DNA from 2 places in the Jeotgalicoccus nanhaiensis genome. Region 1 is predicted to be linked to the other one. Evidence: riboswitches for the same ligand, from Rfam matches in the RefSeq annotation. Region 1 holds a riboswitch; the other holds the start of a gene.
What was found. Region 1 has a riboswitch for thiamine pyrophosphate ahead of thiD (bifunctional hydroxymethylpyrimidine kinase/phosphomethylpyrimidine kinase). Riboswitches for the same ligand answer to the same signal wherever they lie in the genome.
Positions count from the first base shown of each region.

Region 1 (5,869 bases):
AAAAAAGGAGAGGTTTTTGGTTTTATCGGACCAAACGGTGCCGGGAAATCGACGACGATACGGATGATTATCGGCGCCTTGAAACCCACTCAGGGAGAAATCCTCTATGCAGGAAAAAATATAAAGAAAAATAAAAAGTATATTGAAAATATCGCTTACGTTCCCGGAGATGTAAACCTGTGGGGAAACCTGACCGGAGAAGAAGTAATCAACTTTATGATGAAGACACGCGGTTATGAGAACAATGAAGAAAAGTGTCGGCTCATCGACAAATTTAAATTGGACGGCAGTAAAAAATCGAAGACTTATTCAAAGGGGAACCGGCAAAAAGTTGCATTGATCAGTGCTTTTTTAAGCGATGCGGAACTTTTAATCTTTGATGAACCGACGACGGGGCTCGATCCGCTGATGGAACGTGTTTTCCACGAGGAAGTAATACAGGCGAAAAATGCGGGGAAAACAATTCTTTTATCGAGCCATATATTATCGGAAGTGGAGAAGCTGGCTGACCGCATCGCCATTATCAGAAATGGTAAGATTATAGAATCCGGCAGTATGGCTGAACTGCGTCATATCACACGGATGGAATATATAATTGATACGGATGATGATATTACAGCCTTAAAACACCGGAGTTTTGTTCATGAATTTTCAGAATCACCCGATGGTTATCATTTATTTATCGACAATGAAAAAATCCCGGAGTTTCTGAAATATTTAAAATTATATAACTTGAAAAGTTTAACCACCGCACCACCGCGGCTGGAAGACATTTTTATGCGCTATTACGAGGATAGCCAATGACTTATTTCAATATGCTGATGAAGAATCTGAGAGTGAAATCAGCGCTTTGGATAATTGCACTGTGCGGTTTATCACTCGCAGTACCGCCGGTGTTCGAAGGGCTGTACAGTACGTCAGCAGAACGGGAAGGTATGAAAATGACAGTGGACAATCCGGCGATGATTGCGCTGATTGGTCCGGTGCCTGGCGGAGAATATACAACAGCTGTGATGTTCGGTCATCAGATGCTGATGTTCATGGCATTGTTTCACGGTCTTTTCAATCTTATAATCGCAAATGGTCTGGCCCGAAAAGCTGAGGACGCGGGATTAACCGAATATATCCTGAGCGCAGGTGTCGGCCGAAAAACTATAGTTACAGCCCAGCTGATGAACGGTGCGGTTATTAATTTGCTGGTCTTTGTTATATTAGCGGGCGGTTTAAGTTTATATAATATTGATGGCCTGTCCTTATACGGAAACTTTTATTATGCACTCGGTCTTGCCTTATTCGGTTTTTTATTTTTCGTTATAACACTGGTATTCGGAAACTTATTCGACAGCGGCGACCTGACCTTCGGCATGTCCCTTGCGCTGCTCCTGGGGTTCTACTTATACCGTGCAGTAACAGACGCTTTAGATACAACTTACTCGGTAATATCACCATATCACTGGCTGTCGCGCATTGAAGTATACGGGAGTAACTCGGGAATATGGCTGCTGCCGTTTGCTGTGATTTTAATCCTGATTGTCCTGAGCTGCGTATTATTTTTAAAGCGTGACATCGGGGACAGTTATATAAAAATAAATAAAGAAAAGAACATAAGAAAAATATCCAGCTATCCTAAACTTGCTTTTCTAAATATGCGGGTAATGATTTTCAGCTGGCTGGCCGGTCTGTTTGCCGCCGGCTTATCTTACGGCTCCATATTCGGAGATTTGGAGAGTCTGATCGGAGATAATGATATGCTCCGGGAGGCACTCGGCGACAATAATCCGGCAGTCTTCTTTATCGGCATGCTGCTGGTGATATCGGCGCTAATATCGGCTGTGCCCGCTCTGATGATTAACGGACGTATCCTCACCGAGGAGAAAAAGGGACGCCTGGAAGTGATGAATGCCGGTACGCTGAACCGGAAAGTATCGCGCGGTACTATTTTTACAACACATTATCTGTACGGTATCGGGACAGGAGTGTTATCTTTTCTCTTGACGATAGCCGGCATGTATCTTGCCAGTATAAATGTTGCGGATTTGAGTGTTTCTCTTAAAGACTTCGGTCTTGCGGCAATAAATTACTGTGCGGGTATTATATTTATAGCAGGGATATCCGCATTATTTGCGGGAATCTCCAGAAAGCTGCATACTGCAGCATGGATATATATTGCCTATATCTTTTTTGCAAACTACTTTGGCGTGCTGATAAATATCGATGAAGTGTATTTAATGCTCAGCCCGTTTTACTATTTAAGTGATATGCCTTACGAAAGCATGAATATCAGTGCTGTTTTAATTATCGCGGGCCTCGGAATTCTTTTTGCGGCAATCGGAACGTCGGTGTTCAGACGCCGCAATCTGCTTTGACGGCTAAAAGAAATATGGTACGCTTATGTCAATAAAAAGAATAGAACCCGCTGGGGGCGCCGGTACGGCTGAGATAGCGAATGCTTGTCCCTTTTCACCTGATCCAGGTTATGCTGGCGTAGGGAAGTGCAGATGATTACAGACGAAATCTCTTAATCGATCCAACCCGCTTCCCTGGAAGCGGGTTTTTTATTACAGGAGGATATATTTAATGACTTTACCTATTGGTTTAACTGTTGCAGGAACTGATCCGACAGGCGGAGCGGGAATATTTGCGGATCTTAAAGCAATGCACTCGCGGGGTGTTTACGGTATGGCTGCGGTGACTTCACTGACTGCGCAGAATACACTCGGTGTCCAGGACGTTTACAATGTGCCGGCGGATTTTATCGACAAAGAACTGAACAGCATATTTTCGGACGAAGTGCCGCATGCAATGAAGACTGGAATGGTGGCAGAGGCGGATATGATGACTGTGATTGCCGAATATATCCGGAAGTATAATATTCCGTACGTCATGGATCCGGTAATGATAGCAACGAGCGGAGACCGTCTGATGACGGACATATCGATGGCGACACTGATTGATACGCTGCTCCCGCTGTCACACATAGTAACACCGAATCTTCATGAAGCAGAAGCGATTGCGAATATGACTATCCGGACAGAAGAAGATATTCACCGGGCTCTGAAAATATTTGTTGATGAAATGGGCGCAGCCAGCGTGATTATTAAGGGCGGCCACCTGTCGGGTGATGCAACTGATTATTTATATGACGGGAAAAAAATTTCAACTTTAACAAGAGCGCGTATTGATACGGATCAGACGCACGGTACGGGCTGCACTTTCTCGGCAGTTTTAACAGCCGAGCTTGCAAAAGGCCGTACGGTCGAAGAAGCGTTCAGAACAGGTAAAGCATATATTACCAGTGCAATACAAAATTCTCCCGGTATCGGTAAAGGCAGCGGACCGGTGAATCATTTCAGCTATCAAGGAGACTGATTCAGATGATAGAAGAGTTAAGAAAAAACACACCGCTTGTAGTATGTATTACGAACGACGTCGTGAAGCCTTTTACTGCAAACAGTCTCTTAGCACTCGGAGCATCTCCGATTATGAGCGGTGAAAAAAGCGAAGCACCGGATATTTTAAAACATGCGGGAGCACTGCTTTTAAATATCGGCACGTGCACGGAAGAAAAAGTGCCGCTGTATGAAGAAATGGCACACTGTGCCAATCAGTATAATATTCCGATTGTTCTCGATCCGGTCGGTTACGGCGCATCAGTGTTTCGCAGAAATCTGACTGATAAACTGCTCAGTGAATACGACATTGCACTTGTGAAGGGGAATGCCGGGGAAATACTTGCTCTAAGCGGTAAAGAAGCGGTGTCTAAAGGCGTTGACTCCATCATAGAAGGAAATACGCTGGATATCGCAAAAGCGGCCCACAGCATGTTAAACGCCCCTGTGCTGGTTACCGGTGAGATGGATGCGTATGTAAACGAAAAACAGACAGTCATAATGCACAACGGGCATAAGTATCAGGAAGTGATTACAGGATCAGGTTGTGTGCTCGGCGCGATAACAGCAGCGTTTTTAGCGGTGGAAGAAAGTACAGAAAGTATCGTTGCTGCAGTCAGCCTGTATAACATAGCAGCTGAAAAAGCGGCAGGAGCCGCCGGCGGCCCGGGAACTTTTGCCGCTCTCCTGATCGATGAAATTTATAACTTTAAAACAGCAGATTTCAGTGTGAAAAGAGTGGATTATTATGAATAAAGACATATTGAGACTGTATCTGATTGCCTCTTCATCCAGTTTTAAAAATCCGCTGAAGGATCTGGAAACTGCTTTTAAAGCAGGGGTAACATGTTTTCAGCTCCGGGAAAAAGGGGCGGATATTAAGACGGGCCAAGAACTTTTAGACTTTGCTTTGGACGTGAAGGCGCTGTGCAGCCGGTATAATACAGCGTTCATTATTAATGATGATGTGCTCTTAGCAGAAGCAGCTGAGGCAGACGGTATTCATATCGGTCAGGATGATATGAATCCGGATATGCTGCCGGAGTACTTTAACGATAAAATTATCGGTCTGTCCGTCGGCAATTTAACAGAACTTAAATCAAGCAGCCTGTCCCGGATAGCGTATCTCGGTATCGGTCCGGTGTTCAGCACTTTATCGAAAGAAGATGCGGGTGAAGCAATCGGCACAGAAGGGTTACGGAAGTTAGTAAACCATACGAAATTACCGACGGCAGCAATAGGCGGGATCACTGAAGAAAACTATAAAAGGTGCCTCGACAGCGGGGTGGACGGAATCTGTGTCATTTCAGCAATAACAGGAGCGGATAATATTGAACAAACCGTGACAGCTTTGTTGCAGTAACTTTGTGAAATATTGACCGTATGCTATGAAATTGGTTTTTATACACCTTTATTTATGGTACAATCTTTTTTATGTGAGATATTACTTAGAGGTGAAGAAATGATTAAAAAGTGGCTATTACCAGCGTCTATGGTACTGGTACTATTCCTTGCCGGGTGTGACTATTCACAGCCTGAGAATAGAGACGGCTTCTTCTATAACACTCTCGTCCAGCCGATGGATACATTACTGCACTGGCTTGGAGATAATCTGGACAATAACTACGGTCTGGCTATTATCGTCATTACGCTGATTGTGAGACTGGCAATTTTCCCATTCATGATGCGTACATATAAGAATCAGATGATGATGAGAGAAAAAATGAAGATTGTCAAACCAGAAATGGAAGCAATTCAGCAGCGCGTTAAAGTTGCGACTACACAAGAAGAAAAAATGGCGGCTCAGCAGGAAATGATGGGGCTTTACAAAAAGCACGATATCAATCCGCTGAATATGGGCTGTCTGCCGATATTTATTCAAATGCCGGTTGTCATGGCTTTATACTTTGCATTAAAATTCCCTTCAGAGGGCGGACTCAATGCCCATCCGGATTTCCTGTGGATGGACTTAACACAGACAGATTACTTCATGGTTGCAATTGCAGGTATTGTATACGCAGTTCAAGCTTGGGTATCAACGCGCTATGTGGCAGAAGAACAGCGTAAGCAAATGCAGCTGTTCATGTATATTTCTCCAATAATGATTATTTGGATTTCAGCAATTTCACCATCAGCTCTCCCATTATACTGGGCAGTCGGCGGTATCTTCCTGATCTTCCAGACTTGGGCAGGTAACACATTCTATCGCAAGAAAGTCAACGAAGAAATGGCACCGATTATTGCTGCGCATGAACGCGAACAGGCTGAAAAAGAAGCGCGCGTTAAAAATGCTAAAGTTAAGCCTAAGAAAAAACGTAAAAAATAAATCATCGATAAAGTATGAGAGCGGAACCCGGAAGAAGGTTCTGCTCTTTTTTTTGTTTTAAGCAGGAAGGATGATAAACATTTACCAAGAAAAACGTAACTTCAAAAGCCGTACGTTAGACTTCTAGAGGAATAGCATCTGCGTGAGACTACAG
Region 1 covers NZ_JADGLW010000011.1:18,953-24,821, reverse strand. The annotation lists gene IR135_RS11060 (ABC transporter ATP-binding protein) at 1-804, shown strand, start outside; gene IR135_RS11055 (ABC transporter permease) at 801-2,366, shown strand; TPP riboswitch at 2,409-2,508, shown strand; gene thiD (bifunctional hydroxymethylpyrimidine kinase/phosphomethylpyrimidine kinase) at 2,578-3,369, shown strand; gene thiM (hydroxyethylthiazole kinase) at 3,375-4,145, shown strand; gene thiE (thiamine phosphate synthase) at 4,138-4,752, shown strand; gene yidC (membrane protein insertase YidC) at 4,852-5,715, shown strand.

Region 2 (5,869 bases), on a different contig from region 1:
ACTTCCGGATCAGTCATTCCCCAGTTAATTTTCACTTTATCCTGCCACGTGCCACCGTAGTATTCCCGCTCGCTTAACCGTTCCAGGGAAAACCGGTCGCTTGCATACGTATAATCATACCAGGCCGGGTTCATCACGAGTGCCCAGCCGTTGCCAAGATCAATCGGCGAACCTTCTTTAAAGTATTTCGTCTCTTTAAAAAATTCATATATTTCCCGGGTGCTTTTCGCATCCCCGCTGAAGTTCCAGAAATCGTGATTACCCGGCACGAAGTAAATCGTCACACCGGTCATCTGTTCGAGCTCCTGCATAAAGCGGTAAGAGCGGACATGATCGTTTGAAATATCGCCGGCAATCAGCAGAATATCGAGCGCCTCTCTCGACACTTCGTTGGCAAGCGTAAGAGAAAAATCCTTCTGTTTCAGCGTTTCACTATTATAACGGTCAATGTGCAAATCTGAAATAACACCAATTTTCATTACTTTTTCGCTCCCGCATCAGTTTATTGATTCAATGCTACCACAACTTTTATCCTGTATAAAAAATTCCACCTGCCGCTTCTCTATAAAAACAGAATTTATAATTTTTCGATAAAATACGCTAAATCATAAAAATAGTGCCGCCTGAAACGGCAGCACTTCATAATTTTTACTGATCTTCTTCAGTTCCAGCGTCTTCAACTTCATTTTCTTCTTCGTCATCATCCGAATCATCAAGTGCATCTTCTTCGACTTCGTTCTCATCTACTTCCGTTTCATCGACACCCGTGTCGCTGCATGCCGCGAGTGCAAGCACACCAATCAGCGTTGTCACCACTGTCAATTTCTTCATGTAACCAGTCACTCTCCTTAAGTCAGATTAATACTTATATACCCTCGATGTGATAATTTAACACTGTACACGATAAAAAAGTGCCGCCGGCTTTAACCGGCGGCATTTCAAGCATTTTTTAAGCTCCATCGTCTTCTGATTCAGTATCTTCTGTTTCTGTATCTGTTTCAGTCTCTGTACTTTCTGTTTCTGTTCCTTCAGTGCCGGTTTCTTCTGTCTCTGTTCCTTCTTCAGTGTCTCCGCCGCACGCTGCTAATGCTAATACTCCGACTAAAGATCCGATTGTTAAAAGTTTCTTCATTATAGATTTCCAGCTCCTTAAAAGTAAGATAGTATTCAGACTGATTCATGGTGTTAAATCTACAATACCTCAAAGAAAAACTGACTTATACATTATTTACCGACCTTTAACAATTTTGAAAACTTATTAATAATTATAACCGTTTATACACTCACTTTAATCGGCCATTCTTCCCGGTTTTCACACATATCCCAAAACATATATTCATAGAGACTGGTCTTCACGACAATCTCTTCAAGCAGAGCCAGTTCACGTTCAGGTTTTCCTTCAGCGAGCTTATTCAAGAGGGTCATTGCCGTCCCGTTTAAACTGGTGAAATCTTCACCGGAATATGTTTCTACCCACTGCTTGTACGGATTATTTTCCTGCTCCGGATATTTATCCGACAGAGACCTGCCGATGTAATTGTAGCTCCAGGCGCAGGCGAGAAGACATGCAGCAACAGCCGCTGCATCTCCCCGCTGCGCGTGGTTCAGCATATAGCTCGTGTAAGCAGTGTTCACTGCGGATGCTTCGGTCAGAAGAAGTTCCTCTTCTGAAATACCAAACTCCGCAGCGTAACCTCTGTGCAGCTCCATTTCTCCGAAGAGCGTGCCGTGCAGCATTTCAGAAAACATATTCATCGTTTCTAGGTCCGGCGACTTCTCCGCCCCAATCGCCATCAGCCGGGAATACTCAACAAGATATACATAGTCCTGCTTCAGCCAGTGCTGAAACTTCTCCTGCTCGAGTGTTCCGTCCCCTAAACCGGTCACAAACGGATGTTCAAGATACCCGTTCCAAATACTTTCCACGCTGTCCCATAATCTGTCTGTAAACTTCATTGCCTTATCTCCTTTGTATTTCGGCCAAAGACGATAAAAACTCGAACCTTATGAGAGGCCCGGGTCAAAAAATATACAAACTTCCGCGTATATATCGACACAGACTTCCCTGCGCAGGTCCTAACCTACAGGTTCAAAGGGTCGATATTATCTCTCAGCACATCAGTGCGCCCCCAGCCGTTTATATTTGCTTTACAATTCCACTGTACTACAGTTTAAAAAATATTGCTCCGGGAATTAATAAATTGTATGAATCTTTTAAGGAGGAATTATATATGGCTCACGAACAGAATCAGCAGCTGCTTAAAACTCTGCACGAATGTATGGAAGCGTGCAATCACTGTTTCGACGCTTGCTTAAAAGAAGATGATGTAAAAATGATGGCGGACTGTATCAGAACAGACCGTGAATGTGCGGATATGTGCGCATTTTTAGAACAGGCCGTCACAAGAAATTCTCCTTTCGTTAAAGAACTTGCTGGCGTTTGTGCCACGATTTGCGAAGCGTGCGGCAAGGAATGCCAAAAGCATGACCACGATCACTGTCAGGAATGCGCCAAAGCCTGCTTTGAATGTGCGGAAGCATGCAGGGCAGCAGCGTAAAAGAAAGAAAAAGACATGCAGAAATTTTCTGCATGTCTTTTTTATGTACGGACGGTCCTAAAGGCAAAACTTTCCGTCCGGAAGTTTTTGGGAAATCCCCGTCGAAATCAGGTCATCAGCACAATTGTGTTTCGTGTCCAGCATCCGCATTCTTAAATCGTAATCAGATAAATAAACCGTAAATTGTAATCCATCAAATTATCATATAAGAAAGGAACCTGATTTCTGCCGAAAATTTTTATATCGTTTTGAGTTTTACTTCAATTGTTTCCGTACTGTTGAACTTATCGATCAGCATGGATTTGCGGTTTACCTTCACTTCAAGCGCCTCAATATATTCGAGTACTTCTTTTTCACTAATGATACCTTCTTCAACAATACCCACACCAGCTACAGTTTTAATACGCTCACGATGGTAGCCGAAAGCCGTATTATTCTGCAGATTATTGACGATATCCCGTTCCAGTTTCAGTGATTCCAGCACTTCGGATGCCGTATATTCAGCACCATCAATCGTAAGCTTCCCTGTTGTATTCTTATGATGAACAGCAGCTTTCAGCGTAATAATATCGTGTTTCAGCTGTTCAATCTTTTTAAGAGAATCTTTTACATCCGCTGCCTTGCCGTCATTCACGATACTTTCGTTATTTACGGCAACCGGCACGCGATATTCAGTATCGAATTTCGCATATTCCTTATTAAGCTGATTACGGAGATTGCTGACTGTAAAAATTGCTTCCTGCAAAGTGAGTTCTGTCATAAGTGCCTCCCTGGTTTTTAAAATTTAACTCATATACTTCTTAAATATTTTACCCATTTCATTCAGGAAATATTTGCCTTCCTGATTTGTCGGCCAGTTGTCTGAGAAAATAGAGAATATCAGCTGTTTGCCGTTCAGCTGAATCATGCCGAATTCATGCTCGAGCGCTGTCACCGATCCTGTTTTCGAGGCGATAAACTCCGCCTCATGGTCTTCATCGATATTAAAAAATCCGCCGGTTCTGTCGTTAATCTGCTGTTTTTTCATGACATCAAAGAAGTTCTGTCTGATGTCTTCCGACAGCACATCGTTTTCCTGAATTACGTACTCCATGGACGTAAACATATCAGCGGCTGATGTTGCGTTGCGCTTTCCTTCATTAATACCCGTCGTATCATAGTAATTGCGCGCGAGCGTCGTGTCGTGGAGACCGAGTGCCGTAAACCCTTCGTTAATCCGGTCGATGCCGATATTATCGATGAGCATGTTTGATGCGGTATTATCAGAAATAATAATCGCAAGCACAATCGTATCCCATAAAGTCAGGCGCTTAACGCTCTCGAGCGTATGAAGCACGCCGCAGCCTCCGACTTTCTTACCCACTGTAAGCGAAATGTCTTCGTAATTATGAAAATGCTGCTGCAGATTAATCAGCGCGATCGGCACTTTTATCGTGCTGGCTGAAGGATACACTGCATGTTCCCTATGTACATACACCTGATTATCAAATTCAATCTTATAAGAAATATCTTTTGTCGGCTGACGTTCAATCAGCGCCTGGATTTCATCTTTAAACATCTGGTCATCCCCTTTGCCCGTGTTTAAATAAAGAATATCACAACTTACTGACGGTTTGCACTTAGTCTATACGGGGAATAAAGAAATAATTACTAAAACGATGGAGGTCCGGTATTATGGGGCAAATTGAACTGATTGCGAACGAAGCACATTTACATGAAAGACTGGAACATTATACAGGGACGGGAATACCTGAACATAAACTGACGGTCGTATCCACTCGCGGCTATGGAGATTTTCTGACGGATTATCCGGATGTAAACGAACGGATGACCGGTGCCGAAAGTATCGAAGAACTGCTCGCACAGCTCGACGGCAGCCAGCGCCTGACGATGACGAATGCAGAACGCGATAACTATACGAACGCTCTGAATAATGGAGAACTTCTTTTATATATTGATGAATCCGGTCTTGAAACACTGCAAAATGAAGAAACGATGGAGCTTCGCGAAGAAAGGCTTGCTGTAAGTAAAGAAAAAGTTCAAACAGGAGAAGTCGTCGTTGAAAAATATACGGATTCGAAGGTTGAAGAATTTGATGTGCCGGTGAATATGGATAATGTCACTGTGGAACGCCGTCCAGTCGAAGGCGAACCGCTGTTTGAAACCTATAATAATACAGAAGACGGCGATGACGATCTCGGCATTATCAGAATTCCGGTGACGAAAGAACGAATCAGAGTCATTAAAGAACACGTTGTCACTGAAGAAATTGTAATTACAAAAGAAATCGTTGAGAAGATGGAACATGTGTCGGGTACAGTGAAACATGATGATATCAGAGTGAGTGAAGTGAAAAATGAAGATGCTAATGTCAGAGAAGTAAAGAATATAGATATTGATAAATAACCAAAAATCCGGACCTCTTTGAGGACCGGATTTTTCTCTATTTCTTCTTATTATTCTTATTTGTATAGTTGGAAATAATCGGCTTAACATAATTTAATACTTTTTCTCTTTTAACAGGATCTTTCATCGTTTCCTTAATTACTCTAATAATTAAGTTCTTCATATATTGACCTTCAATCTTTCATTTAAATTTTTAACCTTATCACGATTATACATTAACATAAAAGATTGCTTACTCAGGACGCTGATTCTGCACTTTTAAATTCAGTCCGAATACGATGAGTGAGATAATTACAATGATTAACATTACTATGCGATAGACTTCAAATGAAGGTTCTATTCTCATAATCATGAATAATTCAAAGAAAAACCAGCCGCCTGTGACTGTAAGAAAAGCTCCTTTAAAAGCTCTCGCCAGCATCTTATCTCTGACAGCTTTAGTGAGATCAGTGCTTTTAAAAAACTGGACTGCATTCACAATCGCATAAATTAAAACGATCAGGAGCACTGCACTTATAACAATCATGTTGAGCATTCTCCTTTAAAATAAGCCGACAGCGAGAATCGAACTCGCATTGCAGCCTTACCATGGCTGTGTTCTGCCATTAAACTATGTCGGCATATGTTTCCAATACATTTTACTATAGTATAATTCATAAAAAAATTCCAGTCTTTTCGGCATATTCTTATTAAAGAGGTTCTGATACTTCCTGGTACAGATTAAAAGTTCAATCATAATAAATATACCGGAACCGTTCACACAGTTCTGGCAGCTTTTTATTTTCTTACGACTTTCGCCAGTATCGTCCCGATTAACAGCGCCCATACCGGTGCACTGACATAAAATATTGAAATTCCCGATACAGAAATAATATAGGTGAAAATAACTGCCATTTGGTATTTCG
Region 2 covers NZ_JADGLW010000007.1:67,176-73,044, reverse strand. The annotation lists gene IR135_RS09360 (metallophosphoesterase) at 1-479, opposite strand, end outside; gene IR135_RS09355 (hypothetical protein) at 649-831, opposite strand; gene IR135_RS09350 (hypothetical protein) at 950-1,132, opposite strand; gene tenA (thiaminase II) at 1,276-1,956, opposite strand; TPP riboswitch at 2,046-2,141, opposite strand; gene IR135_RS09340 (four-helix bundle copper-binding protein) at 2,232-2,558, shown strand; gene IR135_RS09335 (hypothetical protein) at 2,797-3,318, opposite strand; gene IR135_RS09330 (serine hydrolase) at 3,343-4,116, opposite strand; gene IR135_RS09325 (YsnF/AvaK domain-containing protein) at 4,233-4,964, shown strand; gene IR135_RS11685 (hypothetical protein) at 5,002-5,127, opposite strand; gene IR135_RS09320 (hypothetical protein) at 5,197-5,490, opposite strand; tRNA gene IR135_RS09315 (tRNA-Thr) at 5,514-5,584, opposite strand; gene IR135_RS09310 (benzoate/H(+) symporter BenE family transporter) at 5,742-5,869, opposite strand, start outside.
Region 2: another riboswitch for thiamine pyrophosphate. It lies ahead of tenA (thiaminase II); the one in region 1 lies ahead of thiD (bifunctional hydroxymethylpyrimidine kinase/phosphomethylpyrimidine kinase).